One region of the Microbacterium sp. che218 genome, then DNA from elsewhere that is predicted to be linked to it. Evidence: predicted binding sites of a transcription regulator. Region 1 holds the regulator's gene; the other holds the start of a gene.
The links. The regulator HspR, encoded in region 1, represses chaperone genes until heat shock. The targets are predictions, from matches to a motif close to AAGTTGAGTCNNNNNGACTCAACTT.

Region 1 (15,330 bases):
CTCGGGGCTCATGCGCCCGAGCCAGATGAAGCGCGGACGACCCTCCGCGCGCACGGCAGGCCCGGCGGCGAGGGCAGCGTCGAGCACGTCGTCGTCGATGCCGTTCCAGATCACGTCGACGCGCGGGGCGACACCATGGCGCTCGAGACGGCGCGCGAAGTGGCCGGAGGGAGCCGTCACCGCTCGCGACAGGCGCGCGAGCTGGTGGAGGAACGCCCACCCGTCCGTCCGTGAGCGGGCCGAAGAGGTCGGATTCTGCGCGGTATGCCCCGACGCCGCCCGCGGCAGGGCCCGGCGCGCCCAGGCGTTCAGCGCGCGCAGCACGAGGCCGGGGAACGGAGCCGTCGCCTCGATCCCCACGTCGACGCGGTTGTGCATCGTGTGCACGACGGGCAGCCCGTGCCGCGCGGCGTACCGGTGCCCGATGAAGGCCCCCCAGAAGTCGGCCTGCACGTGGACGACGTCGACCGGCAGGCGCGCGCCCATCTCGGCATCCAGGAACCGATCGGTGCGGACACCCGGCCAGGTGAGCGCGTACTCGCGATCGGGAGTGATCGCGATCGAGGGGAGGTCGAGGTACGCGGGATCGTGCGCACCCGGGCGCGGAAGACGCGGGGCGACGACGGTGACGACGTGCCCGGCGCGCTCCAGGAAACGCTTCTGCAGGCGCATCGAGACCTGCGCGCCGCCGAGCGACTCCAGGTGCTGGTCGGCGAACATGACGACGTGCACGGGCTTACTCCGGCAGGGGTCGACCGCGGTACAGCGCCTCGAAGGTGTCGAGCGTGCGGGTGATGTCGTGCACGGCGACCGCAGCGAGCGACGCCCGCTGCATGCGCGTGCGCTCATCCGGTGCGGCCGTGAGCACATCGGTCAGACGCGCGGCGAGCTCGTCGGCGTCGCCCGGCTCGAAGAGGTAGCCGTTCTCCCCGTCGTGCACGAGGTGCGGGAGCGCCACGGCATTGGCCGCGACGATCGGCAGACCGGATGCCATGGCCTCCATGGTCGCGATCGACTGCAGCTCCGCGATCGAGGCGATGGCGAACACGCTGGCACGCGAGTACAGCGCGCGAAGGTCTTCTTCGGACGCGTGGCCGTGGAACGTGACCCGCGATGCCACGCCGAGCTGCTGGGCGAGCGCCTCGAGCTTGGCGCGCTGGTCGCCGCCGCCGACGATGTCGAAGCTCGCGTCGAGGGCGGGGTCGAGCTGCGAGAGGGCCTTCAGCACGACGTCGATGTGCTTCTCGGTCGTCAAGCGGCCGACGAAGAGGATGCGGTTCGCATCGCGCGGCGTCAGGTCGGGCGAATAGTTCGAGCGATCGATGCCGCACGAGATGGGGATGACACCCGAGATGTCGATCGTCGACTCGAGGAAATCGGCGGCCTTGCGCGTCGGGGTCGTCACGGCGCGCGTCATCTTGAAGGTGCGCTCGGCGTCGGCCCACGCGAGCTTCACGAAGATGCGGTCGAGGAAGTCGGGGAGAGTGGTGAAGTCGAGGATGTTCTCGGCCATCACGTGGTTCGTCGCGACGACGGGGATGCCGCGCTTGCGCGCCTCGCGGGCGAGACCACGACCGATGATGATGTGCGACTGGATGTGCACGACGTCGGGCTTGACCTCGTCGAGCACGACGCGGGCGTAATGCTTGCCGCGCCACGGCAGCACGAACGTCAGCCAGTCGTGCGGAAGGAAGCGATAGGCCGGGAGACGGTGCATCACCATCTTCTCGCCCTCGATCACCTCGGTCGCGGTGCCGGCGTTGCCGTGCCCGACGCTCGGCGCGGAGACGTGCACGTCGTGACCGCGCGCGACGAGGCCAGCGGCGAGGCGCTCGGCGAAACGAGCGGCGCCGTTGACGTGCGGCGAGAAGGTGTCGGCACCGATGAGGATGCGCAAAGGACGATCGGCGGCGGGCGCGGGGGTGTCGGCGGGCGTCGCAGGAGTGGTCACGAGGGGTGAGGCCTATCTATGCGGCGGACGGGTCGCACGGTACGGGTGTTGCGCGGTCCACCCTACCGGAGCGGCTTTCGCACTCCCGGGGACCGTCCACAGGGTCGGCCGGCGCCGGGCGCGGCGAACCCCACGCGTCGGTGAAGGGGCGGTGCGGGCCCGCGGGCGCGGCCGGAGTCGGGCCCCAGCCACGGTTTGGGGCGGCACGCAACAGCGCGGCGCCTGCGGCACCGCGCGCCGGAGCATGACGACGCCCGCCCGGCGCGGGGCCGAGCGGGCGTGGTCCTGCCGTGCAGCGGGGCGATCAGCCCTCGCCGTCGAGGCGCCGGTCGGGCACGGGTGAGCCCTGCGCCGGGCGCGGCGGGCCGTCGACGCCCGCGGCCGCCGGAACCTCGGCCGCCGCGACCGCCATCGCCGACACCACCACGGCATCGTCGTTCGCCGGGGCGTGCTGCGGGTCGGCGGCGCGCTGCGCGTCGGCCTCGACCGCGTCGAGGTCGGATGCCGCCTGCTCGAACTGCGAGCGGTAGAGGCGGTAGTACGCGCCCTCGACCGCGATGAGTTCGTCATGCGTGCCCTTCTCGACGATGTCGCCGTGCTCCATCACGAGGATGAGGTCGGCGTCGCGGATCGTCGACAGGCGGTGCGCGATCACGAACGAGGTGCGTCCCTCGCGCAGCGCCGCCATCGCCTGCTGCAGCAGCAGCTCGGTGCGGGTGTCGACCGACGAGGTCGCCTCGTCGAGGATCAGCACCGAGGGCCGGGCGACGAATGCCCGCGCGATGGTGATCAACTGCTTCTCGCCCGCCGAGACGTTGGCGGCGTCTTCGTCGAGCACGGTGTCGTAGCCCTCGGGCAGCGAGTGCACGAACTGGTCGACGCGCGTGGCCACCGCGGCCTCGACGATCTCGTCGTCGGTCGCGCTTTCGCGCCCGTAGCGAATGTTGTCGCGGATGGACCCCGCGAACAGCCACGGGTCTTGCAGCACCATGCCGGTGCGCGAGCGCACGTCGTCGCGGCGCAGTTCGGCGATGTCCTGCCCGTCGAGCAGGATGCGCCCGCCGTCGAGCTCGTAGAACCGCATGATCAGGTTCACCAGCGTCGTCTTGCCGGCACCGGTGGGTCCCACGATCGCGACCGTCTGGCCGGGCTCGACGCGGAACGACAGGTCGGTGATGAGCGGGCGGTCGGGCGAGTACGAGAACCGCACGTTCTGGAACTCGATGACCCCGCGACCCTCGGCGTGGGTCGGGGCGTCATCGGCATCCGGCTCCTGCTCTTCGGCGTCGAGGAGCGCGAAGACCCGCTCGGCGGAGGCGGTGCCCGATTGGACCACCGCGGCCATGCCACCCAGCTGCGACAACGGCTGCGTGAACTGCTGCGAGTACTGGATGAAGGCCTGCACGTCGCCGAGGCGGATCTGGCCACCGGCCACCATGAGACCACCGAGCACGGCGATGCCGACGTACGTGAGGTTTCCGACGAACATCATGCCGGGCATGATCATGCCGGAGAGGAACTGCGCCTTGAAGCTGGCCTGGTAAAGCTCCTCGTTCTCGGCCTCGAACTTCTCGCGGGCGTCCTTCTCGCGGCCGTACACCTTGACCAGCGCGTGGCCCGAGAACGACTCCTCGACGCGGGCGTTGAGGCGGCCGACCTTCTTCCACTGCTCGCCGAAGGCCTTCTGCGACTTCGGGCCGATGACGCCGAAGATCACCGCCATGAGCGGCAGCGAGACGAGGGCGACGAGAGCGAGCTGCCACGAGATCGTGAACATCATGATGAGCACACCGACGACGGTGAGCACCGACGTGAGCGCGCTGGAGAGCGACTGCTGCATTGTCTGCGTGATGTTGTCGATGTCGTTGGTGACCCGGGAGATCAGCTCGCCGCGCTGCACCTTGTCGAAGTACGACAGCGGCAGGCGGTTGATCTTCGCCTCGACGTCTTCGCGCAGGCGCCACATGGTGCGCACCATGATGACGTTGATGACGTAGCCCTGGATCCACGACAGCAGCGACGAGCCGACGTAGATCGCGAGCACCGTCACGATCACGACGCGCAGGGCGTCGAAGTCGACGCCGGCACCGACGGAGAAGTTGCCCATCGCCCCGACGATGTTGGCGATGTCGTTCTGCCCCGCAGCGCGCAGAGCGTCGACGACCTCGGCCTGCGAGGTGCCGGCGGGGAACTGTTGCGCGAGTCCCTTCGAGACCACGCCTTCGAAGATGATGTTGGTCGCGTCTCCGAGCACGCGCGGCGCGAGCACGGCGAGCACGACGCCGATCGCGCCGAGGATCGACACGAACACGAAAGCGGCGGCGTACGGCCGAAGGAGGCCGATGAGGCGCCGGAAGCTCGGCCCGAAGTTCGAGGCCTTGCCGGGCGCGACGCTGTCCCAGCTGCCGGAGTTCAGGCGCGCCTGCTCGGCGAGCTCGAGTTCTGCGCGTTCTTCTTCGCTGAGGGCGTCTGCGGTGCTCATGCCTCGACCCCCAGCTGCGACTCGACGATCTCGCGGTAGGTGGCGCTGGTGGCCAGCAGCTCGTCGTGCGTGCCGAGGCCGGCCATGCGGCCGTCTTCGAGCACCATGATGCGGTCGGCACCCGTGATGGTCGACACGCGCTGCGCGACGACGATCTTCGTCACCTCGGGGAGTTCGCGCCAGAGGGCTTGTCGCAATCGGGCGTCGGTACTGAGGTCGAGCGCCGAGAACGAGTCGTCGAAGACCAGTACCGCCGGACGGTGCACGATGGCCCGCGCGATCGCGAGGCGCTGCCGCTGACCGCCCGAGACGTTGGTGCCGCCCTGGGCGATGCGCCCCTCGAGCCGACCCTCCATCGCCTCGACGAAGTCGCGACCCTGTGCGATCTCGAGAGCGTGCCAGAGCTCGTCGTCGGTGGCATCTTCGCGTCCGAACCGGAGGTTCGAGGCGACGGTGCCACTGAACAGGAACGGACGCTGCGGAACGAGCCCGATGCTCTTCCACAGCACGTCGAGGTCGGCCTCGCGCACGTCGACGCCGCCGACGCGCACGGCGCCCGAGGTCACGTCGAACAGTCGCGGGATGAGCGAGACGAGGGTCGTCTTGCCGGCGCCGGTCGAGCCCACGATTGCGACCGTCTCGCCGGGGCGCGCGGTGAAGCTGATGCCCGAGACGACCGGCGACTCGGCGCCCGGGTAAGCGAAGGCGACGTCGTCGAACTCGACCGCACCCGGTTCGGGCAGACGCTCGACGGGGTTCGCCGGACGCTCGAGGGTCGAGCGGCTGTCGAGCACCTCGCCGATGCGCTCGGCCGACACGGCGGCGCGAGGGATCATCACCGTCATGAAGCTGGCCATGAGCACGCCGCCGAGGATCTGCGCCACGTACTGGATGAAGGCGAACAGGGTGCCGATCTCGACCCCGCCGGCGTCGACCTGGATGCCGCCGAACCAGATGACGCCCACCACGGTGACGTTGAGCACGAGCATCGCGAGGGGGAACAGCAGCACGAACAGCGAGCCGACCTTGCGGCCGACGACGAGGATGTCGGTGTTGGCCTCGCGGAAGCGCTCTTCTTCGATGCGCTCGCGCACGAAGGCGCGCACGACGCGCACGCCGGTGAGCTGCTCGCGCATGACGCGGTTCACGCCGTCGAGCTTGGTCTGGTAGCTGCGGAACAACGGGACCATGCGCGCGATGATGAGGCCGGCGGCGATGACCAGCACGGGCACGGCCACCGCGATGAGCCAGCTGAGCCCGACGTCTTGCTGCAGCGCCATGATGATGCCGCCGATGGCCAGCAACGGGGCGCTGACGAGCATGGTGGCGCCCATCATCGCGAGCATCTGCACCTGCTGCACGTCGTTGGTGTTGCGGGTGATCAGCGACCCCGCGCCGAACTGCGACAACTCGCGCTCGGAGAAGCCGCTGACGCGCTCGAAGACGTCGAGGCGGATGTCGCGGCCGGCGGCCATCGCCGCCCGCGCGGCGAAGTACGTGGCGATCACGGATGCCACGATCTGCCCGAGCGAGATGACGAGCATGAGCCCGCCGCGCGACCAGATGAAGCCGGTGTCGCCCTGGGCGACGCCGAGGTTGATGATGTCGGCGTTCAGACGCGGCAGGTACAGCGTCGCGACCGCGGACGCGGCCTGGAAGACGAGGATGGCGACCAGCAGCCAGCGATAGCGCGCGAGATAGCGGATGAGGAGTTTGCCGAGCACGAGGCCCTCCGAGAGATCGACGCGGTCGCGATGACCGCGAACTACAGCCTGGCACCGACCTCCGACATCGGCGACCCCTCCGGCTGTGGGAGCGTTCTCTCGTCGCGAACGCGGCCGATCGGCATCCGTCTCACAGGCCCCGGATCGTAGGCTGAGCGCATGTCTCGACTGCAGGCCGACGCTCCCGCCGACCTCTGGGTGCCCGTGACCGGTTCCCTCGGATTCCGCGGACGCCGCCACCGGAAGGCGGCGATCGGAATGCTGCTCAGCCAGGCCAATCAGGCCGCCGGCGCCGCGCCCCGCCCCGGCGGCGGCGCCTTCGCGTGGATCCTGAGCCAGGCGGCGCCGCTGCTCATGCGCCGCGCGGGCGGACGCGTGCTCGTGTGGGTGTGGAAGAGCGACCCCGAACTGCTCGTCGTCATGGCGCAGCTGCAGGAGGCCACGCCCCAGTTGCGCACGGCGCGGGCGATGATGCCGATGGAGTACGACGACACCGAGTCGTTCCGCAATCCGCACCTCGGCGTCGGCGAGAAGCTCGCGATGCCCCTGCCGAGCGACCCGAAGACGCCGCCGTTCGCCACGTACACGTGGGACACCGGCTCGCATTTCGTGACCGTCACCGCCGTGTGCTCGGACCGCCAGCGCTTCGGCACGGTCATCGACGCGGTGGATGCCGTGGCACGCACGATCCGTGTGGTCGACGACCTTCAGCTGGGCGAGGCGCCGACCGTGCTGCGGATCGATCCGGCCTGACGCGAGAGACGTGGACGAGCCCGTCGGAGCGCCGCGCGCCCGCGGCATCCGGGTCCCTTCGACGAGCTCAGAGACCTCGACCCGTTCAGGGGCCTCCGCCGAGTCGGGTCAGTCGTCGTGCATGTCGCGCGGACGCCACAGCACGATGTCGGTGGCACGGCGCACGCGGGCACCGTGGCGGAGCGTGATGACCGAGCCCGTCGCCCCGGCCGCGAACACGCGGGCACCGGGGCGCGACTGACGCTCGATCGTCAGCTGGCGTTCGAGATCGCTCACGCGACGCGCCAGATCGTGCACCTGCTCCTCAAGCGCGAGCAGACGTGCGATGGCGGGGAGGCTCATGCCCTCGCCCGACAGACGCGCGACCTCGCGCAGCTGCTGCACGTGTCGGCTCGAGTAACGCCGCGAACCGCCCTGCGTGCGCGCGGGCACGACGAGGCCGAGCCTGTCGTACTGCCGCAGCGTCTGCGGGTGCATGTTCGACAGCTCGGCGGCTGCGGCGATGGCGAAGATCGGGGCGTCTTCGTCGATCTCTCTTTCGGACACGTCTTCACCTCTTCCGTCGTGCCGGGTGCGGTGCCGGGTTCTCGGCATCCTGTCGTATCGGATACCGAGAACTTCGGCGACTCGCGTGTGTTTATCGCGCCTTGGACATCAGGTCGGCGCGGGGGTTCTCTTTCGGCTCGAGCTCATGGAAACGCTCGAGGGCTTCGCGCGCCGCGTCGTCGAGGTGGGCGGGCACCGCGACCTGGACCTCGGCGAGCAGGTCGCCGGTGCCCTTCGTGGTGGAGATCCCGCGACCTTTGACGCGGAGCACGCGCCCCGACGGGGTGCCGGGGGCCACGCGCAGGCGCACGGGGTCTCCCCCGAGCGTCGGCACTTCGATCGTCGCGCCCAGTGCCGCCTCGGTGAAGGTGACGGGCACGGTGATGCGCAGGTTGAGTCCGTCGCGTGTGAAGACCGGGTGGGGACGCACGGCCACGGTCACGACGATGTCGCCGCTCTCGCCGCCGTCGGGAGATTTGCGCCCACGGCCCCTTAGCCGGATCTTCTGCCCGTCGGACACGCCGGCGGGGATCTTCACCTTGAAGGGCACGTTGTCTTCACCCGCGAGGGTGATCGTCTCTCCCTTGGCCGCCGTGACGAAGTCGATCGTCGTCCGCGCGGAGACGTCGGCGCCCTTCTGCGGGCCGCCGAATCCACGGAATCCGCCCGTCGTCTGCCCGAACCGGCCGGAACCGAAGCCCCCGCCCTGCTGGTCGAACATCGTGAAGAAGTCGTCGAAGCCGCCCTGCGGCTGCCCCCGACCCTGACCGAATCGACTGAAGACGTCGTCGAAACCGCCACCCGCCCCGGCCCCGGGAGCCGAGAAGCGCGCCCCCGAGCCCATGGCCCGGATCTGGTCGTACTCCTCGCGCTGTTCGGGGTCGTTGAGCACTGAGTAGGCCTCGCTGATCTCCTTGAACTTCGCTTCGGCCTTCGCGTCTCCCGGGTTCGAGTCGGGGTGGTACTGGCGCGCGAGCTTGCGATACGTCTTCTTCAGATCGGCAGCGCTGACGCTCTTGTCGACACCGAGGACTTTGTAGAAGTCCTTGTCGAACCAGTCCTGACTCGCCATAGCTCCCCTTAGGTCCCTGAGCCTGTCGAAGGGTCGGCCGGCACGGCGACGACGACCTTGGCCGGTCGCAGTTCGACCGAACCGAGGCGGTAGCCGACCTCGACGACCTCGAGGATCGTGGTCTCGGTCACGCCGGGAGTGGGGGCCTGGAAGATCGCCTCGTGCTGCTGCGGGTCGAACACGTCGCCCACGGCGCCGTACGACACCACACCGAGGCGCTCGGCCACGGCGCGCACCTTGTCGCCGATCGCGGAGAGGGGGCTGCCCTCGACGAGGTCGCCGTGCTTGGCGGCGCGGTCGAGGTCGTCCATGACGGGCAGCAGGCCCTTCACGGCCTCGCCCTTGGCGCGCTCGATCTCGCGCTCGCGCTGCTCCTCGGTGCGCCGACGGTAGTTGGCGTACTCGGCCTGCAGGCGCTTGAGATCGATCAGCAGCGAGGCCTCCTTGTCGGAGGAGGCTCCTTCTGCGGCCGCCTCGGGCGCCTGCTCGGCGCCGAGGATGTCGTCGATGGTCAGGCCATCGGCATCCGATTCTGAAGACTCAGGCTGGTCGCCCGACGGCGCGGGGCCGGAGGTGTTCTCCTCCGGCCCCGTCTCGTCAGGACCGGCGCCCGAGCCCGTGGGCTGTTCGTCGTCCTTGTGTGCCATGGTCTCTGCTTACTTCTTCTCGTCGGGGTTCTCGTCGTCGACGACCTCGGCGTCGATGACGTCTTCCTCGGGGTTCGGCGTCTCGCCGTTGCCGGGCTGGCCCACATTCGGGTCGCCCGCTGAGCCTGTCGAAGCGTCACCCGCGGCCTGCGAAGAGGCGTAGATGGCCTCGCCGAGCTTGCCCTGGCTGGCGTTCAGCTTGTCGAACGCGGCCTTGACCGCGTCGTCGTCGTCACCGGCGAGAGCCGTCTTGAGCGCGTCGACGTCGCCCTGCACCTCGGTCTTGACCTCGGCGGGGAGCTTGTCGTCGTTCTCCTTGATCAGCTTCTCGATCGAGTACGACAGGGTCTCGGCCTGGTTGCGGGTCTCGGCGGACTCGCGACGCTTCTTGTCGTCGGCCGCGTTCTCCTCGGCCTCGCGCACCATGCGCTCGATGTCCTCCTTGGGCAGCGACGAGCCGCCCGTGATGGTCATCGACTGCTCCTTGCCGGTGCCCTTGTCCTTCGCCGAGACGTGGACGATACCGTTCGCGTCGATGTCGAAGGTGACCTCCACCTGCGGGATTCCGCGGGGAGCCGGCGCGATGCCGGTGAGCTCGAAGGTGCCGAGCGGCTTGTTGTCGCGGGTGAACTCGCGCTCGCCCTGGAAGACCTGGATCGCGACCGACGGCTGGTTGTCGTCGGCGGTGGTGAAGGTCTCGCTGCGCTTGGTCGGGATGGCCGTGTTGCGCTCGATGAGCTTGGTCATGATGCCGCCCTTGGTCTCGATGCCGAGGCTCAGGGGGGTGACGTCGATGAGCAGGACGTCCTTGCGCTCGCCCTTGAGGACACCGGCCTGCAGGGCTGCGCCCACGGCCACGACCTCGTCGGGGTTCACGCCCTTGTTGGCGTCCTTACCGGTCTCCTTCTTGACCAGCTCGGCGACCGCGGGCATGCGGGTCGAGCCGCCGACGAGCACCACGTGGGCGATGTCGTCGACCTTCACGCCGGCCTCGCGGATGACGTCAGAGAAGGGCTTGCGGGTGCGGTCGAGGAGGTCCTTGGTGAGGTCCTCGAACTTGGCGCGCGTGAGGGTCTCGCTGAGCGAGACGGGGCCCGTGTCGGTGAGCGACAGGTACGGCAGGTTGATGCTGGTCGAGGTCGAGCTCGACAGCTCCTTCTTGGCCTGCTCGGCCGCTTCCTTCAGACGCTGCAGGGCGATCTTGTCGCCCGAGACGTCGACACCGGTCGTGTCCTTGAACTGCTTGATGAGGTAGTCGACGACGCGCTGGTCCCAGTCGTCTCCACCGAGGCGGTTGTCACCCGAGGTGGCGCGCACCTGAATGGTGGAGAAGTCGTCGTCCTTGCCCACCTCGAGCAGCGAGACGTCGAACGTTCCGCCACCGAGGTCGAAGACGAGAATGAGCTCGTCTTCCTTGCCCTTGTCGAGGCCGTAGGCGAGGGCCGCGGCGGTGGGCTCGTTGATGATGCGCAGCACGTTGAGGCCCGCGATCTCGCCGGCCTCCTTGGTGGCCTGACGCTCGGCGTCGTTGAAGTACGCGGGGACGGTGATGACGGCATCCGTCACGCTGTCACCGAGGTACTCCTCGGCGTCGCGCTTGAGCTTCTGCAGGATGCGGGCCGAGATCTCCTGCGGCGTCCACTTCTTGCCGTCGACGTCGAAGGTCCAGTTCGTGCCCATGTGACGCTTGACGCTCGAGATGGTGCGGTCGACGTTGGTCACGGCCTGACGCTTGGCGGTCTCTCCGACGAGCACCTCGCCGTCCTTCGTGTACGCGACGACCGAGGGGGTCGTCCGGAAACCCTCGGCGTTGGCGATGACCTTGGGCTCGCCACCCTCGAGCACGCTCACGACGGAGTTGGTCGTACCGAGGTCGATTCCCACTGCACGGGGCATATGTGTCTCCTTGCTTGTGAGCACGGCCGTTGCCGCACTCGGGGTTCTGGTGAAAGTCTCTGCGCGGGTTGAGCCGCGATGACTCAAGGTTATCCGACCCCCTTCGCGAGGTCAAGGTGACTTGATATGAATTGGCTCAACTTCCGGATGCCGCGTGCAAGAGTTGCGCACCACAGGGCGGATCGACGTCGTCTCGGCATCCGGATGCCATGTGTCGCGCTCGCGCGAGGTGCCGCGGTTGCGCCGTGTCCCGGTACCTCGCTTTGGGGCGGATTCCGCCGTTCGGGGCGGCATTTTCACGCCCCGAACGACAGGATCCGCCCCGAAACGAGGGACGCGGCGCCCTCCGTGGCCCCGGGGCCACGGTCCCCGCCCCGGGGCCACAAACCACGCCCCAGAAACCCCGACGGCCGGCTCGAGCACCCCGGGGCCACGAACCACGCCCCAGAAAGCCGACGACCGGCTCGAGCACTCCGGGGCGACCCCCACGGCCCCGGGGCCACGGTCCCCGCCCCGGGGCCACTTTCAACGCCCCAGCCAGGGCGCCGCGGACCGCCACACGCTCAGCGAGCCGCGCCCCCACCACGCACGACGCCCCCGCACCCGCAACGAGGTACAGGGGCGTCGAACGGATGCCGTGACTCAGTCGCGATCGCGATCGCGGCGCTGCGGCCGGTCGCTGCGCTTGGCGGAGCGGCCGCCGGCGTCGAGGCGCAGGTCGATCAGCTGGCCCGAGATCCGCGTGTCGGCGAGGCGGTCGATCGTGTCGCTCGAGAGGTCGACGGGCAGCTCGACGAGCGAGAAGTCCTGACGGATCTGGATCGCACCGAAGTCGTTGCGGCGCAGGCCACCCTCGTTGGCGAGGGCGCCGACGATCTGACGGGGCTCGACGCGCTGACGACGACCCACCGCGATGCGGTACGTCGCGAAGCGGCCGGAGGTGTCGCGGCGCGGGCCGGCGTCGCGGGATCCGCCGTCGCGCGAGCCACCGTCGCGCGAGCCACCGTCGCGCGAGCCACCGTCGCGCGAACCGCCGTCGCGGGCGGGACGCTCGCTGTCGAAGCGCTGCTGGCGGAAGGCCTCGGCCTCGAGCAGCAGCGGGGTGTCGCCCTGGGCGACCACGGCGAGAGCTGCGGCCACGTCGGCCTCGGGCACGTCGTGGTGCGCCACGTAGTGGGCGACCACGTCGCGGAACGTCGCGATCGCGGCGGTGTCTTCGAGGGCCGTGGTGATGGCGTCGTCGAAGCGCGTCAGGCGCGTGGCGTTGACGTCGTCGACGCTCGGCAGCGACATCTCGGTCAGCGGCTGGCGCGTCGCCTTCTCGATCGCGGTGAGCATGCGGCGCTCGCGCGGGGTGACGAAGCTGATCGCGTCACCGGTGCGGCCGGCGCGGCCCGTGCGGCCGATGCGGTGCACGTACGACTCGGTGTCGATGGGCAGGTCGTAGTTGACGACGTGGCTGATGCGGTCGACGTCGAGACCTCGCGCGGCCACGTCGGTGGCGACGAGGATGTCGAGCTTGCCGCTCTTGAGCTGGTTGACCGTGCGCTCGCGCTGCACCTGGGCGACGTCGCCGTTGATCGCTGCGGCGGTGTAACCGCGGGCGCGCAGCTTCTCGGCGACCGTCTCGGTCTCGTTCTTGGTGCGGGTGAAGACGATCATGCCCTCGAAGTTCTCGACCTCGAGGATGCGCGTGAGGGCGTCGATCTTCTGCTGGTACGACACAATCAGGTAGCGCTGGGTGATGTTCGTCGAGGTCGCGGTCTTGGTCTTGACCGTGATCTCTTCGGGGTTGTTCAGGTACTGCGCCGAGATGCGGCGGATCTGCGCCGGCATCGTGGCCGAGAACAGTGCGACCTGCTTCGTGGCGGGGGTGTCGGCGAGGATCGTCTCGACGTCTTCGGCGAAGCCCATCTTGAGCATCTCGTCGGCCTCGTCGAGCACGAGGTACTTCAGCTCGCTCAGGTCGAGGGTGCCCTTGTCGAGGTGGTCCATGATGCGACCGGGGGTACCGACGACGATGTCGACGCCGCGGCGCAGGGCCGACAGCTGCTGGCCGTAGCCCTGGCCGCCGTAGACCGGCAGCACCGAGACGCCCTTGATGTGCGCGGCGTACTTCTCGAACGCCTCGCACACCTGCAGCGCGAGCTCGCGGGTCGGCGCGAGCACGAGGGCCTGCGGGTTCTTGTGGCCGGTCTCCATCTGCGACAGCACGGGCAGCGCGAACGCGGCGGTCTTGCCGGTACCGGTCTGGGCGAGGCCGACGACGTCGCGGCCCTGCAGCAGCACGGGGATCGTGGCGGCCTGGATCGCGGACGGGGTCTCGTAGCCCACGTCCTTGAGGGCCTTCAGCACAGCGGCATCCAGTCCCAGATCGGCGAAGGTGAGCGATTCGGGGGTGGTCTCGGCTTCAGTGGAGTCGACGGGGGTTTCGGATGCCATGACTCCACGGTAGTCTCCTCCGCGCTCGCGCGCGGGCCGAGGTCTAGCCTGAGGGCGTGCGCCGACGATGGCGCGGCTGCCTCGCCCGCCGAACCGGGCGTTCACCGAAGGACCCTAGCGTGACCGACATGTCCTCCTCCGGCACCACCGAAGCCCCCACCACCCCTCGGCGACCGGTGATCGCCTGGGCGCTCTGGGACTGGGGTTCGGCGGCTTTCAACGCCGTGGTCACGACGTTCGTCTTCAGCACGTATCTGGCCAGTCAGCTGTTCGTCGACCCGGCGATCGTGGCGGCGGCGAACGGCGACGACAAGAACCCGGCGCTCGTGCGCGCTCTCGCCGACAACGCGACCCTCGTGGGCGTGGCGCTGATGATCGCCGGAATCGTGGTGGCCCTCGTGGCCCCGGTGCTCGGACAGCGATCCGACGGCACCGGACGCCGCAAGCTCTGGCTCGGCATCAACACCGGCCTGGTCGTGCTGGCGATGGCGGCGATGGTGTTCGTCGAGGGGACGCCATCGTTCCTCGTGCTGGGCGCTGCGCTCATCGCGGTCGGCAACGTCTTCTTCGAGTTCGCGAGCGTCAACTACTACGCGATGCTCACGCAGGTCTCCACTCGCGAGAACATCGGCCGGGTCTCGGGCTTCGGCTGGGGCATGGGTTACGTCGGCGGCATCGTGCTGTTGCTGCTGTTGCTCGTGCTGTTCATCCAGAGCTTCGGAGATCCGGATGCCGGCGGGCTCCTGGCCGTGACCAAGGAGGGCGGGTGGAACATCCGCCTCGCCGTCTTGGCATCCGCCCTCTGGTTCGGCGCGTTCGCGATCCCCGTGCTGCTGCGCGTTCCGGAGATCGCCGCCCGCCGTCGCCAGGTACGCGTCGGCTTCTTCCGCTCCTACGTGGTGCTGTGGGGAACACTGCGTGCGCTCTGGCGCGACAGCCGTCAGGTTCTGCTCTTCCTCGTGGCCAGCGCGGTCTTCCGCGACGGCCTCGCCGGCGTCTTCACCTTCGGCGCGATCATCGCCGCGCAGGTGTTCGGTTTCAGCTCGACCCTGGTGCTGTACTTCGCGGTGGCCGCGAACGTGGTCGCCGGAGTGAGCACCTTCATCGCCGGTCGTTTCGACGACAGGTTCGGCCCGAAGCGGGTCATTGTCATCTCGCTGATCGGACTCATCGTGCTCGGCGGAGCCGTGCTGTTCATCGGAACGTCGCAGACCGCGTTCTGGATCACCGGCCTCGGCCTGTGCGCCTTCGTCGGCCCCGTGCAGTCGGCGAGCCGGTCCTTCCTGGCCCGCGTCGCCCCCGAGGGGCGGGAGGGCGAGATCTTCGGCCTCTACGCCACGACCGGTCGAGCCGTGTCGTTCCTCGCCCCCGGCCTGTTCGCCCTTTTCGTCGGCATCACGGGCGACACGCGCCTCGGCATCCTGGGCATCGTGCTGATCCTGGGTGCGGGATTGCTGCTGCTTCTCCCGGTGAAGGCGAAGCCCGCCGTCATCGTCTGAGCCCGCGGCATCCGGATGCCGGGAACGCGGCCGGAGCTCCCGCGGTCAGTCGCGCGGCCAGGCGTCGGCGAACTTCGCCAGCAGGCGGGCGAATTCGGTGCGCTCGGCGTCGGTGAACGACTCCAGGGCGGACCGCACCGCGTCGCGGCGTCGCCCGCGGAATCCGGAGACGAGTCCCTCGCCCTGCGCGGTGAGACGCACGCGGGTGCGGCGGGCGTCTTCGGGGTCGGGCTCGCGTTCGACGAGGCCCATCTGCACCGCCTGCTGCACGAGGCGTGACGCGCGCGGCTGATCGACGCCGACCGCCTCGGCGATCTC
Region 2 (15,330 bases), 780 kb from region 1:
GTCGAGACGATGGATCAGGCCCTGTCGGCCCTCCAGCGGCCAAACCTGACCAACCTGCAGATCATCCTCAACCCGTTCCGCCTCAAGCCCCTCGACGAGGTGCTGCCGCTCGCGGCCGAGAAGAACGTGGCCGTGCTCGCGCGCGTGCCCCTGGCGAGCGGTCTGCTGTCGGGCAAATACACGCACGACACCACGTTCGACAAGGACGACCACCGCACGTACAACCGCAACGGCGAGGCCTTCAACAAGGGCGAGACCTTCTCGGGCGTGCCCTTCGACGAGGGAGTGGCGGCCGCCGACGAGCTCAAGAACGCCCTGCCCGAGGGCGTGACGCTGCCGGCGGCGACGCTGGCCTGGATCGCGTCGCGCGAAGGCATCACCTCGGTGATCCCGGGAGCCCGGTCGGTGCAGCAGGCCACCGCGAACGCCGCCGCGGCCGATCTGATCGACGGCGGCTTCGACCTCGCGGCTTTCGACGCGCTCGTGCGCGACGTGTACGACCGGCGTCTGCGGGCGGAGATCCACCCGCAGTGGTGAGACCGACATGACGAAAGCCGGGCCCGTCCGTGTGGACGAGCCCGGCTTTTCGTTCGGAAGGTGACGTCAGCTGACGTCGCCGCGCCAGGCGCCCGACTCGGTTCCGCGCGACTCGATGTACTTCTTGAAGTTGTCGAGGTCCTTCTTCACCGAGTGGTCGTCGGCGCCGAAGGCGGCACCGAGCTTCTCGAGGACGCCGGTGGGAGCCCAGTCGATCTGCACCGTGACACGCGTCTCGGTGTCGGACAGACGGTGGAAGGTCACGACGCCGGCGTGGTTCTCGTCGCCGCCCACGCTGTTCCACGCGACGCGCTCATCGGGGTGCTGCTCGGTGATCTCGGCGTCGAACTCGCGCTCGGCTCCGGCAATCTTGACCTTCCAGTGCGTGAGGGTGTCGGACTTCTGCGTGATGGACTCCACGAAGCTCATGAAGTGGGGGAACTCCTCGAACTGCGTCCACTGGTTGTAGGCGACGCGAACGGGAACGTCGACGTCGATGGTTTCGATGACCTGGGCCATGGTGTCCTCTTCCTGTGTGTCTTCCGGGGCTGCCCCCAGTCTTCGTGCGCCGACCCATCCACGGCCCGGGGGTTGAGGGATCGCGCATCGTGGCCTATACGCGGCCGCGGAGTCGCGCGCCGACCCCTCGGGCCCACGCATAAACGCTCCCGACGCGTTTATGCGTGAGAGAGGCGGCGGTCAGGCGCGGCCGCGCAGGATCAGGTGCCAGTAGACCCACGGCAGCACGCGGCGGTCGGCGATCCACGAAAGTCGTCGCTCGCGATACAGCGAGCGCCAGAACGGGACGCTCGGCTGCAGGCGCCCCTGGCGGTCGAACTCCGCGAACACGACGGTGCCGCGCGACACCGTGAACGGCACCACGCTGTACCCGTTGTATTTCGCCGTCGGCGTGCGCCCGGCGAGAACGGCCGTCATGTTCTTCACCAGCGCCTTGGCCTGCTGGCGGATCGCCCCGCCCGAGCGGCGCGTCGCGACGGTCGCGGCATCGCCGAGGGCCCAGATCTCCGGATGCCGTGTGTGCTGGAACGTCTCGGGATCGACGTCGACGAAGCCGTGCGGGTCGTCCGGGGCCGCCAGGCCGCTGCCGGCGATCCACTCGGGCGCCCGCTGCGGCGGGACGGCGTGCAGCAGGTCGTACGCGATCGTCTCCTCGGCGTCGCCGTGACCGATCGTCACCGTTCGCGCCGCGGCATCCACCGCTCGAAGCTCCCGGCTGTACCGCACCTCGATGCCGTACTCGTCGAGCTTGCGCTGCAGTTCGCGGTCGATCGCGGGGATGCCGAAGGGCACGGGGTCGGGGCACACGAAGACGACTCGAATGCCGTCCCTCACCCCGATCGAGCGCCACCAGTCGCATGCGAGGTACATCGGCTTCTGCGCGGCGGCCCCGCACGATGCGGGCTCCGGAGGCTGCGTGAAGACCACCGTGCCGCCGCGGAAGTCGCGGAGCGCGGGCGACGCCTTCGCCGCCAGGTCGAAGTCGTAGTTCGAGATGCCCGCGGCATCCGTCATCGCCTCGGGGAGACCCGGAACCTGCTCCCACGCCATGCGGAGGCCGGCGCACACGACGAGCTGGTCGTAGTCGATGCGGCCGCCCGACACGAGGTGCACCCGGCGGGCGTCGGCGTCGACGGTGAACGCCTCATCGCGCAGCCACCGCACTCCCGGCGGGATGACGTCGGCCTGGGCGCGAACGGCCTCGGAGGCACGCGCGGCTCCACCGGCGATGTGCGACTGCAGGGGAGCGAACACGTGCTTCTCGCGCGGTTCAATCACCGTGATCTCTCCGACGCGGGCGCGGTGCAGGCGCCCGGCGATCGACAGTCCGGCGTTGCCGCCGCCGATCACGACGATACGCGGGGTCGCGCGCGCGGGCACGGCGGAACGGGGGTCGGGCATGGGGGATCCTCTCGTCCGTCTCACCGTGCGTCACCGGCGCAGATGCCGCCAGCGCCTTGACAGGCTCGGCCTCACGCCGCCGGCGGCTCAGGCGTACGACTCGGGAGGGGCGACGTCGTCGGCCGGCTCGGGCACGACATAGAGCCCGGTCGGCGAATTGGCCGTCGACATCAGGGCCTCGAGCCACGCCCGGTTCAGAGTCGGCGGACGTCCGCCGTTGAACTTGAACACGATGTTGGCGCGCGGATGCATCCACACCGACGTGCGTCCGCCGCCGGTGCTGACGTCGTCTTTCCAGACGAAGTAGAAGGGTTCGCCGCGGCGGAGCTTGTTGCCCACGACCACCTGCAGATGCGCGAGAAGGCGGTCCTCGAACTCGTTGCGAACGCCGCCCTCGTAGATGAACTTGCCCACGTGATCCTCCCGCGGGCACCGTGCCCGCTCTCCCTCACTGTGCAATCGCGGGCGGGCGAGGACGACGGATCGGCACGCCTCGCGCAACCGCGGCACCGAAGGCGTCGCCTAGAACATGCGCGCGATCTGCGCGGGGTTCCGGCCGTAGTGCTCCCGGTGGTACCGAGCGAATCGCGACGCGCTCGAGAACCCCCAGCGGCGGGCGACGTCGGCGACCGAGACGGCCGTGCCCGCCCGGAGTTCTTCGTGGGCTCCCGAGAGGCGGACCAGCCGCAGGTACTGGGTCGGCGTCATGTCGAGGGCTCGGCGGAACGCGTGCTGCAAACCGCGGGACGAGATGCCGGATGCCGCGGCGATGTCCTCGAGGGTGAGGGGTTCGCGCGCGTGCGCCTCCATGTGCGCGATGGCACGGCGCACGGTGCGTGGGGCGGCGGAACGCTGGTGCGTGCGTTGCACCGCGTCGACGTAGGGAGTGTGGAAGGTGCTCAGGGTCGCCATCAGAGCGTGCCGCTGCAGCTCGCTCGCGACGATGGGGTCGTCGTGCACGGCCGCCAGCGATCTCGAGACGTACGCGAAGCTCCGCTCCCACTGCATCGCGACGTCGCGGTCGCGAGCCGAGGGAGACAGGCGTCGCAGCACGAGCCGGTCGTCTCCCGACGCCACCCGGGCGACCTGCTCGGCGTCGCTCCGGTCGAAGAGGAAAGCCCGTACGCGGGCCGACCCCGACCAGTGGGCCTCGGTGGGCCCGTCGGCGCCGAGCCAGGGGCGGCGGGGGTCGATGGCCCGCCCGTCCGCGTCGACTCGGGCGTCGTCGCCCACAAGTCGGCACGCCATGATCTGGTCGTCCATGCGGATCGACGAGTGGACGGATGCCGCGAGCTCGTACGACACCACCGAGAATCCGGGCAGCTCGACCGAGTCCCACGAGAACGACACGCGCCGATCGTCGACGCGTTCCAGCCGCGCACTGGGCACGAATCGTCGCCACACGCGGTCGACGTCGTCGATGCCCGTCGACCGCACGCTCATGACCTGACCCATCTCACTCCTCCCGCCGCGCGTCGACGCGGCATCCGTGTTCTCGTCTGGGGTGTGCTCGTGTCAAGGGGCACGGCGTGCGACAGGGCGCCGCGTTGGATGAAGGTGTCGCGGATCTCCGCGACACCCGCGACGAAAGGACCTCCCATGAGCGACGCATCGATCGACCCCACGCCCGCGGACGCGGCCATGGCGGGCGTCCAGCCGCTGCGCGACGGCGACACCTCCATCGAGCCCGACCCTTCCCTCGACCCCGCGCAGGCGGAGTGGGACGCCACGACTGCGCTCGACGAGGGCGCTGACCCCGACGACATCAATCCGGCCACCGCGACCGGTGCCGACCCGGCCGAGATCCCGGCCGGCGACAGCGACATCCCGCTCGAGGACATCCACCCCGAGTCCACCGGTACCGACTCGCAGGGCATGGACCCGGGTGTGGTCGAACTCGGCGAAGAGGGCCAGGGCGATCTCGCCCCCGAAGACCTCTGACGCACCTCTGAATGCCCCGGGCCCGTTCGCGACGCCCGGGGCTTCGCTGTGTCCCTCGCGCACGCGGCGACGGACGGGCGGGGCACTGCGGCACTCTCCGATCGCACGGGCGCGAAGGCCAGACCCTTGACAAGCGACGCCGTCGTCGCGCGCAGGCGAGGAAGGGGCGGCCCCGCAGGACCGCCCCTCGATCGGTGCGCCGTTACTGCTCGATGAGCTGAGGCGTGCTCTCGTGCGCCTCGATGACACCGTCGCGGTCGTCGGTCGAGACGGCGATGCGGCGGGGCTTCGCCTTCTCGCTGACCGGGATCGTCACGCTCAGCACGCCGTTGCGGTACGACGCGCTGATGCCGTCGGTGTCGATGCCCTGTCCGAGGTTGAGCTGGCGGACGAACGACGCCGTCTCGCGCTCGCGCGTGATCCACTTGACGCCCTCGCCCGAGCCGAGGGTGCGCTCGGCGCGGATCGTGAGCAGCTGACCGTCGACGTCGATGTCGACCGAGCCGGGGTCGACACCGGGGAGGTCCGCCGCGAGCACGTAGTGGTCGCCGTCGCGGTAGAGGTCCATCGGCATCCGTCGCGGACCACCGCCGCGGCGGGCGTCGAGGAGCGTCGACGCGAGGCGGTCGAGGTCGCGGAAGGGGTCGTAGGTGGCCATGGTCGTTCTCCTTTTCGATCGGTCGGGACTCGGCATCCCGGATGTTCGGTGAAGTTGAGTCCACGCGGCTCAACTGCGGTCAGATTAGCACTCACCCCATGAGAGTGCCAAGACCCGGGCGCGCGATTGTGACCCACGTCGCGGCGCTTCACAACCCCCGCGCACAAACAGCGGAACCCGAAGTTTCGTAGCCCCACGCGCCACCCGGTCACTCGACCACCCCCCCCGGCGCGGTGAGGAGAGATATGTACTTCCACCGGCAAGAACTGCAGCACTACGTCACTCCCGACAAGCCCGACGCGGTCTACGCCCGCACGCTCCAGGAGGGCGTCTTCACCTACCTTCCCGAGCCTCCCGCGGGCGTGCCCATGCCCCCGCCCACGAAGCCCGATGTGCGCTTCTACGGCACGACCGAGCTGCCGAACACGGTCGAGAAGCTCGCCGGGCGCGCGCAGGACGCGCTGCACAAGGAATGAGTGGGACGGATGCGGCGACGCCGGGGCCCTCGACGGTCTCGGCGTCGCGAAGCGGAGCGAGCTTCCCCGCGATGCGAGCGGCCAAGGTGCCCCGCGCGATCGTGGCGGGGCCGTACGGGCACCCGTTCCACCCGGTGGCGGTGACCATCCCCATCGGCGCCTGGTCGTCGAGCCTGGTGTTCGACCTGCTCGGTCTGGCCGCCGACGACCCGCGCGGGTTCGCGCAGGGCTCGCGCTGGCTCATCGCCATCGGGCTCGGGGGAGCCGTGGGTGCCTCGGTGCTCGGGCTGCTCGACATGTCACGCATCCCGAAGGGCACCCCTGCTCGCCGCACGGCGCTCGCGCATCTCGTGCTGAACGTCACGGCGATGGTCCTGTTCTCGATCGGGCTGGTCGTGCGACTGCTCGACCTCGGGCGCGTGCCGGTGGTGGCGTTCCTCCTCAGCGCGATCGCCGCGGCGGGCCTGAGCGTCTCGGGCTGGCTCGGCGGCAAGCTCGCCTACCGCTGGGGCGTCCGCGTCGCCGATGAGAACACACAGCGAGAGGGCTTCGAGACGGCAGCCTGAACCTGTTCACGGGACCCCGGATGCCCTGGCATCCGGGGTCCTTCTCGGTCCGGTCAGCGAGGGCGGCGCAGGGGGATGCGCGACCAGCCCCCGCTCACCGCGCCGGGGTCGTGCTGCGGGGTGAGCACGGCTCCGGTGGTCGCTGCGGCGGGGCGACGCCGCAGCCCCAGCGCGTGCTGCAGGACGCGGATGAACCGGTCGTACACGCGCGGAGCGAAGAACTGCAGGGGGCGGGTCACGAACTGCGCGGCTCCCACCCCGACCTCGTGTCGGGGTCCGCGCGTCACCCGCACGACGGCCCGGGCGACACGGTCGGCCGACACCACCGGCGGCAGGGGGAAGGGCGTGCGCCCGGTGACGTTCGCGGCGCGCTGGTAGATCGGCGTGTCGATGCTCGCCGGGAGCACGATCTTCACCCGGATGCCGCGATGCGCGAGCATCTCCTGCCGCAGCGACCGCGTGAATCCGAGCAGTCCGTGCTTCGCGGCGACGTACGACGAGACGTACGGGCCGGCCACCTGCGAATACAGGGAGCCGACGAAGACGATCGTTCCGGTGCCGCGGGCGAGGAAGTGCGGGAGGACCGCCCGCGCCGCGCGCATGTGGCCGGTGAGGTTGGTCTCGATGACCCGGTCGCGCACGGCATCGGGGGTGTCCTGGATCGACCCGTACGAGAAGACGGATGCCGAGGCCACCCAGACGTCGATCCGCCCGAACCGTCGGAGGGCGACGTCGACGGCGCGCTGCGGTCCGTCGGCGAGGGCGAGGTCGATCGACGCGGTCTGCACCTCGGCTCCGCGGGCACGGCAATCCGTCGCGGCCGACGCGAGCGCCTCCTCGTCTCGAGCCACGAGCACGAGGCGCGCACCCGGCCGGGCGAAGCGCAGGGCGGTGGCGCGGCCGATCCCGCGGGACCCTCCGGTGACGACGACGACCTGGGGCATCGGGGACTCCTCGAGACTTCGGCGGAACGCGGTTGCCCCGGCGCTCGTGACGGTAGGCGGGAGCCGGTCGGATGCCGCGGGGGTTGACGTCCCGGCCCGCGCCACCGCGGGGTAGCGTCGGAGGTGTGACGGATGCCGCGACTCCGAGGTCGCCCCTGCGGGCCCTGTGGGGCGCGACCCACCCCGGGCCCACGCTCGTCGTGACCGTCCTCTCGCTCGCGCTGGGCGTCGCCGCAGGGCTCGAGCCGTGGCGCCTGGTGCTGCTGGTCGTCGCGGTGTTCGCGGGGCAGGTGTCGGTCGGGCTGTCGAACGACGCGATCGACGGCGCGCGCGATGCCGCGGTCGGGCGCACCGACAAGCCCATCGCCGGCGGGGCGCTCACGCCCGAGCGCGCCCTGGCCGTAGCCGTCGGAGCCCTCGTGCTCGCCGTGCTGCTCTCCGCGCCTCTGGGGGCTGCTCTCGTCGCGGCGCACGCGATCGCCCTCGCCTCGGCCTGGGCGTACAACGCGGGTGTGAAGTCGACCCCGTTCTCGATCGTGCCGTTCGTGCTGAGCTTCGGTCTCTTCCCCTCGTTCGCGACCCTCGCCGGCCCCGACCCGGAGCTCGCTGCGCCATGGGCGTCACTCGCGGGAGCCGCGCTCGGCGCCGCCGTGCACCTCACCAACGTCGTGCGCGACCTCGAGGACGATCGCCGCACCGGCGTGCGCGGGCTGCCGCACCGCCTCGGTGCCCGCTGGTCGGTGCTGATCGCCGCGGCCGGGATCGTGGTCGGAGCGCTCGCGGTGCTGCTCGGGCCGTCGGGTGGGGCGGATGCCGTCGGGACGGTGTTCTTCGCGGCCGTCGCGGTGGTCGCGGTCGTCACCGCGGTGCTCGTGCTGGTGCGGCCTCCGGGCCGTGCGGTGTTCCAGCTGACGATGCTCGCGGCGCTGCTGCTGGCCGCGCAGCTCGTCATCTCCTAGGAGCTGGTCCTCAGGTTCCGGATGCCGCGCGGTCGAGGCGCATCGCGTAGGCCCGGGTGAACAGCGCGCCGCCGGGTCCGCGCAGGGCGGTGCGGAGCGCTGCGGAACGGGCCGCGTGCGCCCAGGGGCCGGAGGCGCGGCCCAGCAGGGTGTTGAGGAAAGCGAGACGCGCGGCCTGCCGGGCCGACGCGAGGCGGTCGCGCTCCCAGCGGTCGACGCCGTCGCCGTCGCCCCCGCGCGCCCACGGGGTGAGCAGCGGGGCGAGCGTCAGGGCGTCGAGCAGTCCGAGGTTCATACCCTGACCGCCGATCGGGCTCACCTCGTGCGCGGCATCGCCGACGACGATCACCCGGCCGCGACGGAGTGCGGGAGCCACCGCGCGGCGCACGCCGAAGCTCGACGCCCCGGTGGTGTCGATCTCGACCCCCGTGCGACGCGCCACCGCCTGGTGCAGGAAGGCCGCGGCATCCGGAACCTCTTCCCGCCCGGCCCACGCGACGAGCCTCCTGCGTCCGCCGGGGAGGGGGAACGACTCGACCACGCCCTCGCGCTCGAGGTGCACGCGGGCGACCGGCCCTCCCGGCGCGGTGACGTCGGCCATGACGTAGCGATCGGGGTAGTGGTGGGTGCGCACGGCGCCGTCGCGGTAGACGAGCGAGCGTCCCGCCCATCCGGATGCCACGACCACGACCTTCGCGCGCAGGTCGTCAGCCCCCGCGACGCCGACCCGCACGCCGTCCGCCTCCTGCCGCAGCGACTCCACCGTCACGCCGCGCCGCGCGGGCGGGGCGAGGGCGGTCAGCACGTCGATCGTGTCGGACTGCGGCAGCGCCGCCACGTACGGGTGCCGCGCCCGTAGGCGATCGAAGCGGATCGCGGCGAGCAGGCGTCCGTCGGCTCGGGCCTCTCCGCGCGCGATCCTCACCGCTCGCTCGAGGATCCCGTCGGTGGCGCCCGAGGCCTCGAGCAGGGCGAGGGCGGGGGAGTGGATGCCGATCGCCCGCGTTCCTGCTCCGACCTCGGTGCGACGCTCGACGAGGGCGACGTCGACGCCCCGCGCGCGCAGGTCGGCGGCCAACGCCAGTCCCACGGGGCCGGCGCCGACCACGAGCACCTCAGTCATCGGCATCCGCCCGCCCTCGAGCCACGGCGAGCACCCGGAACGGCGCGGGGGTCTCCACCTGCCAGGGCGAGCCGAGGGCCGCGGCCAGCTCGGGCGCGCGATAGCTCCGACGGATCGAGCGCAGCCCGTCGACCCGCAGGAAGGTGCCGGCGGCGAGAGGGGCGATCCCCGCGGCGTACAGGGCGTAGGCGAGGCGTCCGCGGGCGATGTCGGCGTGCAGCACGCGACCGCGTGAGAGGGCGAGAGAGTCGTCGGCGAAGCCCCGCAGCCCGTCGGCGTCGAGATGGTGCAGCACGTGGTTCGAGATCACGAGGTCGAACCTCTCGCCCGCGGCCAGCAGGTTGTCCGACCCCTGCGCGACGAACCGCACGCCGGATCGTTCGCGCTCGCACGCGGCCTCGAGGGCGCGCGGGTCGGGATCGGCGCCGACCCACTCCACCTCGAGTCTGTCTCGTACGGCCAGCGCCGCCAGGCGCACCACGACGTCGCCGCCTCCGCACCCGAGATCGAGCACGCGCGCCGGCCGGCCGAGGGCCCGCAGCTCGGGGCGCACCCGCGTGCGGTACACGTGCCCCCATGCCGAGACGAGACGGTTCACCACGTCGAACCGTCGATACGTCGCGGCGAGGGCCCGGGGGTCGCAGTCGGGGTCGTCCATCAGCTCGGTCAGCGCGGTGTCGCGCCGGGCGAGCGTGCTCACGCGCCGGTGCGGCGCATCGTCAGCCGCGCCGCCTCCACCGTGAGCCCCGGCCCGAATGCGAGGGCGGCCACCCTGTCGCCCTCGACGCGCTCCGCGTCGGCCAGCAGGTCGCGCAGGATGAACAGCAGTGTCGCGCTCGACATGTTGCCGTGTCGACGCAGCACCTCGCGCGAGGGGGCGAGGGCGGTGGCATCCAGGCCCAGGGCGTTCTCGACGCGGTCGAGGATGCTGCGCCCGCCCGGGTGCACGGCCCACGCGTCGACGGCGGAGAGATCGCCCAGCACGTCGTCGGCGATGGCCGAGATCTCGCGCCCGATGATGCGCGGCACCTCGGGGGTCAGGGTCATCTCGAACCCCGAGTCGCCGACGGTCCAGGCCATGTCCTTCTCGCCGTCGTCGGTCACGTGGGTGGCGAAGCCGTCGAGGTCGAGGCCGTCTCGAGAGGAGTCTCCGGATGCCACGACCGCCGCTCCCGCACCGTCGGCGAACACCGAGGCGGCGACGATCTGGTCGGGGTGTGAGGAGGTCTGCCAGTGCAGGGAGCACAGCTCGCAGCATGCGACGAGCACGACCGCCGCCGGGTCGTCGCCGACGATGCGGGCGGCGAGGCGGAGGGCGGGAATCGCCGCCGCGCAACCGATGAAGCCGAGGTGATAGCGCTCGACCGTGGGCGAGAGTCCGAGGTCGCGCACGAGGTGGTAGTCGGGGCCGGGGGCGAACATGCCGGTGCACGACACCGTCACGACGTGGGTCACCTCGTCCGCCCCGTACCCCGAGCCCGACAGCGCTCGACCTGCGGCCGCGGCGAAGAGGTCGGGCGCGCGGCGGCGGTACTCGTCGTTGCGCGCTCCGGTCGGGGGCATGAGCAGGGTGTCGCCGTCGCGCACCGGGAGCCCCTCGACCTCGGTGCCCGCCAGCTGCGGCAGCACGACGTGGCGGGTGTCGATGGCGGCGGCGTCGAACGCCGCGCCGACAAGGCGCTGGCTCTTGCGGTCGAACCCGGGTTGCGCGGCGAACAGGTCGCGCAATGTCGTCTGGGAGACACGGGTATCGGGCAGGGCCGTGCCGATCGACACGATGCGGGCGGTCATGCCTCACCTTGACACGGTTTCACCCGACGGGGCGCGGATGGGGGACCGGTTGTCGTGCGCGGGTTCTCGTGCCAGCGCCTCAGGCGGCGACCAGATCCGGCAACAGCAGCCCCGCGATGGCTCCGCGGTAGTCGTCGATCATGCGTCGTCGGTCGAGGCGCCCGCGGGCGGCGACGGCCGCGGCGCGCAGGGCGGGCCGGTGGGCGAGGGCGTGGGTCCACGCCGCCACGATCGACGACTCGTCGCGGGCTGTCACGAGGCCGAACCCGTCGATCATGCGCGCGGCGTCGCCGACGTCGGTGGTGACGGGAACGGCTCCGGATGCCGCTCCCTCGACGAGGCAGAGCGGCGAGGCCTCGCCGAAGGCACTCGTGAGGGCGACGATGTCGGCGATCCGGTAGAGCTCGGGCATGTCTTCGCGCAGCCCGAGCGCGTGCAGGTTCACCGCCTCGCCCACTCCGCTCTCGGCCCGGAGGGCGCGGAAGGCGGGGTTGTCGGCCGTCATGCCCGAGCCGCACATGACGTAGTGCGCTCCGGGCGCGCGACGCGCATGCGCGGCGACGGCGCGGAGGAAGAGCCCTGGGTCCTTCATCGCGTCGAACCGCGCGGCGAGCAGCACGACGGGGGCGGAGTCGGGGATGCCAAGGCTCGCGCGGATGCGCCGACGCTGCACGCGCGTGCCGGGGCGGAAGCGTCGCGTGTCGATGCCGTTGTCGATCACCCGCGCCTCGCGGGCGGCGACACCGGCGCGCGCGTAAGCGAGCGAGGTCGATTCGGCGCACGAGATCGTGGCGGTCACGGCGCCGCTGCCCGCGGCATCCGTCAACCACTCCAGAGCGGGGCCGGAGTGCGTCGGGTCGGAGCGGTGCAGGCACGCGGCGATCGGGCGGTCGGGGAGCAGACCCGCCCGCTCCAGCGCCACGACGAGGCTGAGCGGCTGCTCCTTGAGCGAGAGCACGACATCGGCCTCGGTGAACAGGGCCGCGGCCCGAGCGAGCTCCGTCGCGGTGAACTCCTCGGGGGCGAGGGGACGATCGCCCGCGATCCGGTCGAACGTGTCGATCACGACGCCCGCGTGCTGCAGGCGGCGGAAGCGCGTGTCGTCGCGGGCGAACTGCATGGAGGCGTCGCGGCGCGCCGCGGAGGTGAGCGAGAGCACACGGTGCTGCTGAGCCCCGCCCTGCGACAGGCCGGCGACCACATCGGAGTGGAGGATGCGCGCCCCACCGGCGAAGAAGCCCTCGTAGAGCGAGAGCACACGGATGGGTCGAGTCATCGTCAGTCGCCTTCGGGGCCGGGGGTGGGGCACCGCGGACGCGGTCGTCCCATGCTGAAGGCTCGACCCCGAGTGGTGGGTTACGTCAACGAGACCATCGCATGAACGCCGGGACACGACCCGGTTCGCCCCCGTGAACGAGCCGACGCGCCGGCTCCCGGGGGAAGGAACCGACGCGTCGGGTGAAGGGGCGGTCGATCACGCCTGGGGCGCGACCTCCTTCGCCTCGCCGGCCTCGTGCGCGCGCGACCAGGGCCACCGCTTCGTCGCGGGCGTCGTCGCCGGCGGCTGGGGCGCCTCATCGATCGAGCGCGGGCCGATGCCGTTGCCCATGGCGGCGGTCATCGCGATGCTCCACACCGAGCCCGTCTGCCGTCCGCTCTGCTGTCCGTAGATCATGGTCGTTCTCCTCGCTCCGTCTCCCGACGGGGATGCCCGTCTCCCGACGGGGTCGTGACCTCAGTCCTAACCCCGCGGTGCAGGGCGCGACGCGCCCTTGACAGCGATGAAACGGTGCGCATGCCCGGCGCCTCGAGGCGCGGAGCGCGGTGTCCGGCCTCGCACCGGGCGGACGTCGGCGGCAGCCGTCCGTGCGAGCCCCCGGGAAAGCTCACGATGACGGCGCGCGGGCGCAAGCGGGCGGCGCTCTGGGTTGCAGTGAGTACGATCGTGCCTCGTGCAGACGTCTACCGGTGCTTCGACGCCCCCCTCGCCGGGGTCGGACCTGAGCCGCGCACTGCTCGCCTACGGTGAGGCTCGCCGCACGGCGGCCGCGGAAGCGCGGCGCGTCCTCTCGCTCAACGAGCTCGACGCGCGCGCGCTCATGTTCGTCGCCGAGAACCCGGGCGCCCGTCCCTCGCACGTGCGCGACCACCTGGGCATCACCTCGGCTGGCGTCACGACCCTCATCGACCGCCTCGTGCAGCGCGGCGCCGTGCGCCGCGATCTCGACGACGACGACCGCCGCGTCAACCACATCACCGCGACCGTCGATCTCGACGCCGAGCCTTGGTGCCACCTGCGCGCGTTCGACGCGGGCATCGAGAAGGCCGTCGCCGATCTCGACCCCGCAGATGCGGCCATCGCCGCGCGGGTGATCGGTCAGCTCATCGGGGCCACCGAGAACTGAGCGCCGGCGACCGTCCGGATCGCCCGCGAACCCCGCCGCCGACGAGGGGTCGGGTCAGGAGCGTGCGACGAACGCCTCGGAGCGCGCCTGCAGGAACGAGCACAGAGCGCTGAGCGTCGCGAGTTCGCCCGACAGTGCCATGACGCGTCCGGCGGGCAGCGGTGCGGCGTCTTCGCGCGGTTCGAAGGTGACGGCCCACTCCGTGGATCCCTGTTCGGGGCCGGGGGAGATGAAGAACGTCGTCGACACGCTGCGCAGCTGCGCGGCGATCAGACCCGTGTCGGAGCCGTCGTCGCCGTCCTGGGGGATCACCCGGAGGATCTCCGCGTGGTCGTACCCCATTGCGCGGAAGTCGTCGACCCAGGTCTGCAGGGTCGCCATGGTGCGGAACGGCATGCGGGTCCCTTCGGCGGGCGGGGCGCCGGGCGGCGTCACCCTCCCATTATGGCCTCGCACGGGTCATGTCTCCGCTGGCCGAGGACTACTCACGCGAATGCGCATTCTGTATTGAGTGCTTCATTTTATGGCTGATCAAGTCGAAATGCGCATGAATGCCCGCAGGAAAGATACGGTGAAAGACGGATGGGGGGCATCCGCGAAATTCGCATTCGTCGTATCGACTGCGTGGGAGCGTTCCCGCATTCACCTGCGCTATCGCGCCGGTTATCGCCGTCGATCCCGGACGAATGAGGACACTTCGTGGAGCATACGAACATCGAGACGCGAGACGCCGAGACCGTCGAGCACCTGTGGCAGACGGTCGTCCCCGGCGCACGCATCTCGCGGGCCGAGGCGATCCAGCCGGCGCTCACCTGGCACGCGGCATCCGAGCCGGGGTTCGCGTTCTGCGACTACACGATCGGCTCCACCATGCTCGTAGAATCCGACCCGCTCGACCAGGTCGTCGTCGGGCGCATCGCCGGCCCCCGGGTCTCGGCGACCTACCGCCGCGAGCGCATCGACGCCGCCGTGCCGTTCATGGTGGTCGATCGTCCCCTCGAGATCGCCTTCACGGGGAGGATCGCCGGCACCGCCGTCTCGTTCTCGCGCACCGACTTCGACGAGGCCGCGCGTCGCCTCTCGGGCGATGACACTTTGCGCGTGCGCGCTACGGGCCACGCCCCGGTGAGCGAGCAGCGCATGCGCTACTGGTCGCGCACGTGGGAGTACACGCGCGACGTGCTGCTGCGCTCGCCCGAGCGCACCCCGCTCATCGAGCAGCAGGCGCGCACCCTCATGCTCGAGGCGTCGCTGCTGGCCTTCCCGACCACCTTCACCGACGCCCTCGCGGCGGGTCGACCCTCGCGGCCGCTGCCCGCTCCCGTGCGCCGCGCCAAGGCGTACGTCGAAGCGCACGCCGCGGAGCCCGTGGTGCTCGCCGACATCGCCCAGGCGGCGCGTCTGTCGCCCCGCGGGCTGCAGTACGCCTTCCGCGCCGCGACGGGTCGCACGCCCATGCAGTACCTGCGCCGGGTGCGTCTCGACGCCGCGCGCGCCGAGCTGCGCAGCGCCGACCCGTCGGTCGACACCGTCGCCGCGATCGCAGCGCGCTGGGGCTTCTCGAACCTCGGCCGGTTCGCGGCGATGTACCGCGGCGAGTTCGGCGAGACGCCCTCCACGACGCTGCGCTCCTGACGCGGGGCGGTCGCCCGCGCCGGGTCGTTCGCCCGCGCCGGGTCAGTGCCCCGCGCCGAGCTCTCCGCTGAGGCGGTCGTGGAAGCGCGCGGCGTGGTCGTTCATGCCCACCAGCTCGACCGTGGTGCCCACGTGCGCGTACTTCGTGCGCACCGCATCGAGGGCGGCGACCGTCGAGGCGTCCCACACGTGCGAGAGCGACAGGTCGATGACCACCCGCGAGGGGTCGTCGTGGTACGCGAACTTCGTCGTGAGGTCGTTGCTCGAGGCGAAGAACAGCTCGCCCTCCACGGTGTAGCGGGCGACGTCGGCGCCGACTTCGCGCGTGACGCGGGTGAGGCTCGCGACGCGGCGGGCGAAGAGCACGGCGGCGGC

Region 2: the regulator HspR is predicted to act here: its motif matches at 5,108-5,132, upstream of ABXS86_RS15005 (Hsp20/alpha crystallin family protein).

The regions. Positions count from the first base shown of each region.
Region 1 is NZ_AP031501.1:2,399,310-2,414,639, reverse strand. Features, by position in the region: gene ABXS86_RS11435 (glycosyltransferase) at 1-732, opposite strand, end outside; gene ABXS86_RS11430 (glycosyltransferase) at 737-1,951, opposite strand; gene ABXS86_RS11425 (ABC transporter ATP-binding protein) at 2,256-4,433, opposite strand; gene ABXS86_RS11420 (ABC transporter ATP-binding protein) at 4,430-6,157, opposite strand; gene ABXS86_RS11415 (hypothetical protein) at 6,317-6,910, shown strand; gene ABXS86_RS11410 (heat shock protein transcriptional repressor HspR) at 7,019-7,456, opposite strand; gene ABXS86_RS11405 (DnaJ C-terminal domain-containing protein) at 7,548-8,528, opposite strand; gene ABXS86_RS11400 (nucleotide exchange factor GrpE) at 8,537-9,175, opposite strand; gene dnaK (molecular chaperone DnaK) at 9,185-11,071, opposite strand; gene ABXS86_RS11390 (DEAD/DEAH box helicase) at 11,714-13,513, opposite strand; gene ABXS86_RS11385 (MFS transporter) at 13,642-15,012, shown strand; gene ABXS86_RS11380 (MarR family winged helix-turn-helix transcriptional regulator) at 15,058-15,330, opposite strand, start outside.
Region 2 is NZ_AP031501.1:3,177,872-3,193,201, forward strand. Features, by position in the region: gene ABXS86_RS14975 (aldo/keto reductase) at 1-537, shown strand, start outside; gene ABXS86_RS14980 (SRPBCC family protein) at 604-1,056, opposite strand; gene ABXS86_RS14985 (NAD(P)/FAD-dependent oxidoreductase) at 1,237-2,457, opposite strand; gene ABXS86_RS14990 (ATP-dependent DNA ligase) at 2,545-2,871, opposite strand; gene ABXS86_RS14995 (helix-turn-helix transcriptional regulator) at 2,980-3,900, opposite strand; gene ABXS86_RS15000 (sugar ABC transporter ATPase) at 4,057-4,398, shown strand; gene ABXS86_RS15005 (Hsp20/alpha crystallin family protein) at 4,601-5,056, opposite strand; partial or broken gene ABXS86_RS15010 (manganese catalase family protein) at 5,380-5,532, shown strand; gene ABXS86_RS15015 (DUF2231 domain-containing protein) at 5,604-6,098, shown strand; gene ABXS86_RS15020 (SDR family NAD(P)-dependent oxidoreductase) at 6,152-7,042, opposite strand; gene ABXS86_RS15025 (UbiA family prenyltransferase) at 7,168-8,001, shown strand; gene ABXS86_RS15030 (FAD-dependent oxidoreductase) at 8,012-9,130, opposite strand; gene ABXS86_RS15035 (methyltransferase domain-containing protein) at 9,117-9,782, opposite strand; gene ABXS86_RS15040 (type III polyketide synthase) at 9,821-10,915, opposite strand; gene ABXS86_RS15045 (glycosyltransferase) at 10,995-12,191, opposite strand; gene ABXS86_RS15050 (hypothetical protein) at 12,390-12,590, opposite strand; gene ABXS86_RS15055 (MarR family transcriptional regulator) at 12,868-13,320, shown strand; gene ABXS86_RS15060 (hypothetical protein) at 13,375-13,716, opposite strand; gene ABXS86_RS15065 (AraC family transcriptional regulator) at 14,020-14,955, shown strand; gene ABXS86_RS15070 (SulP family inorganic anion transporter) at 14,998-15,330, opposite strand, start outside.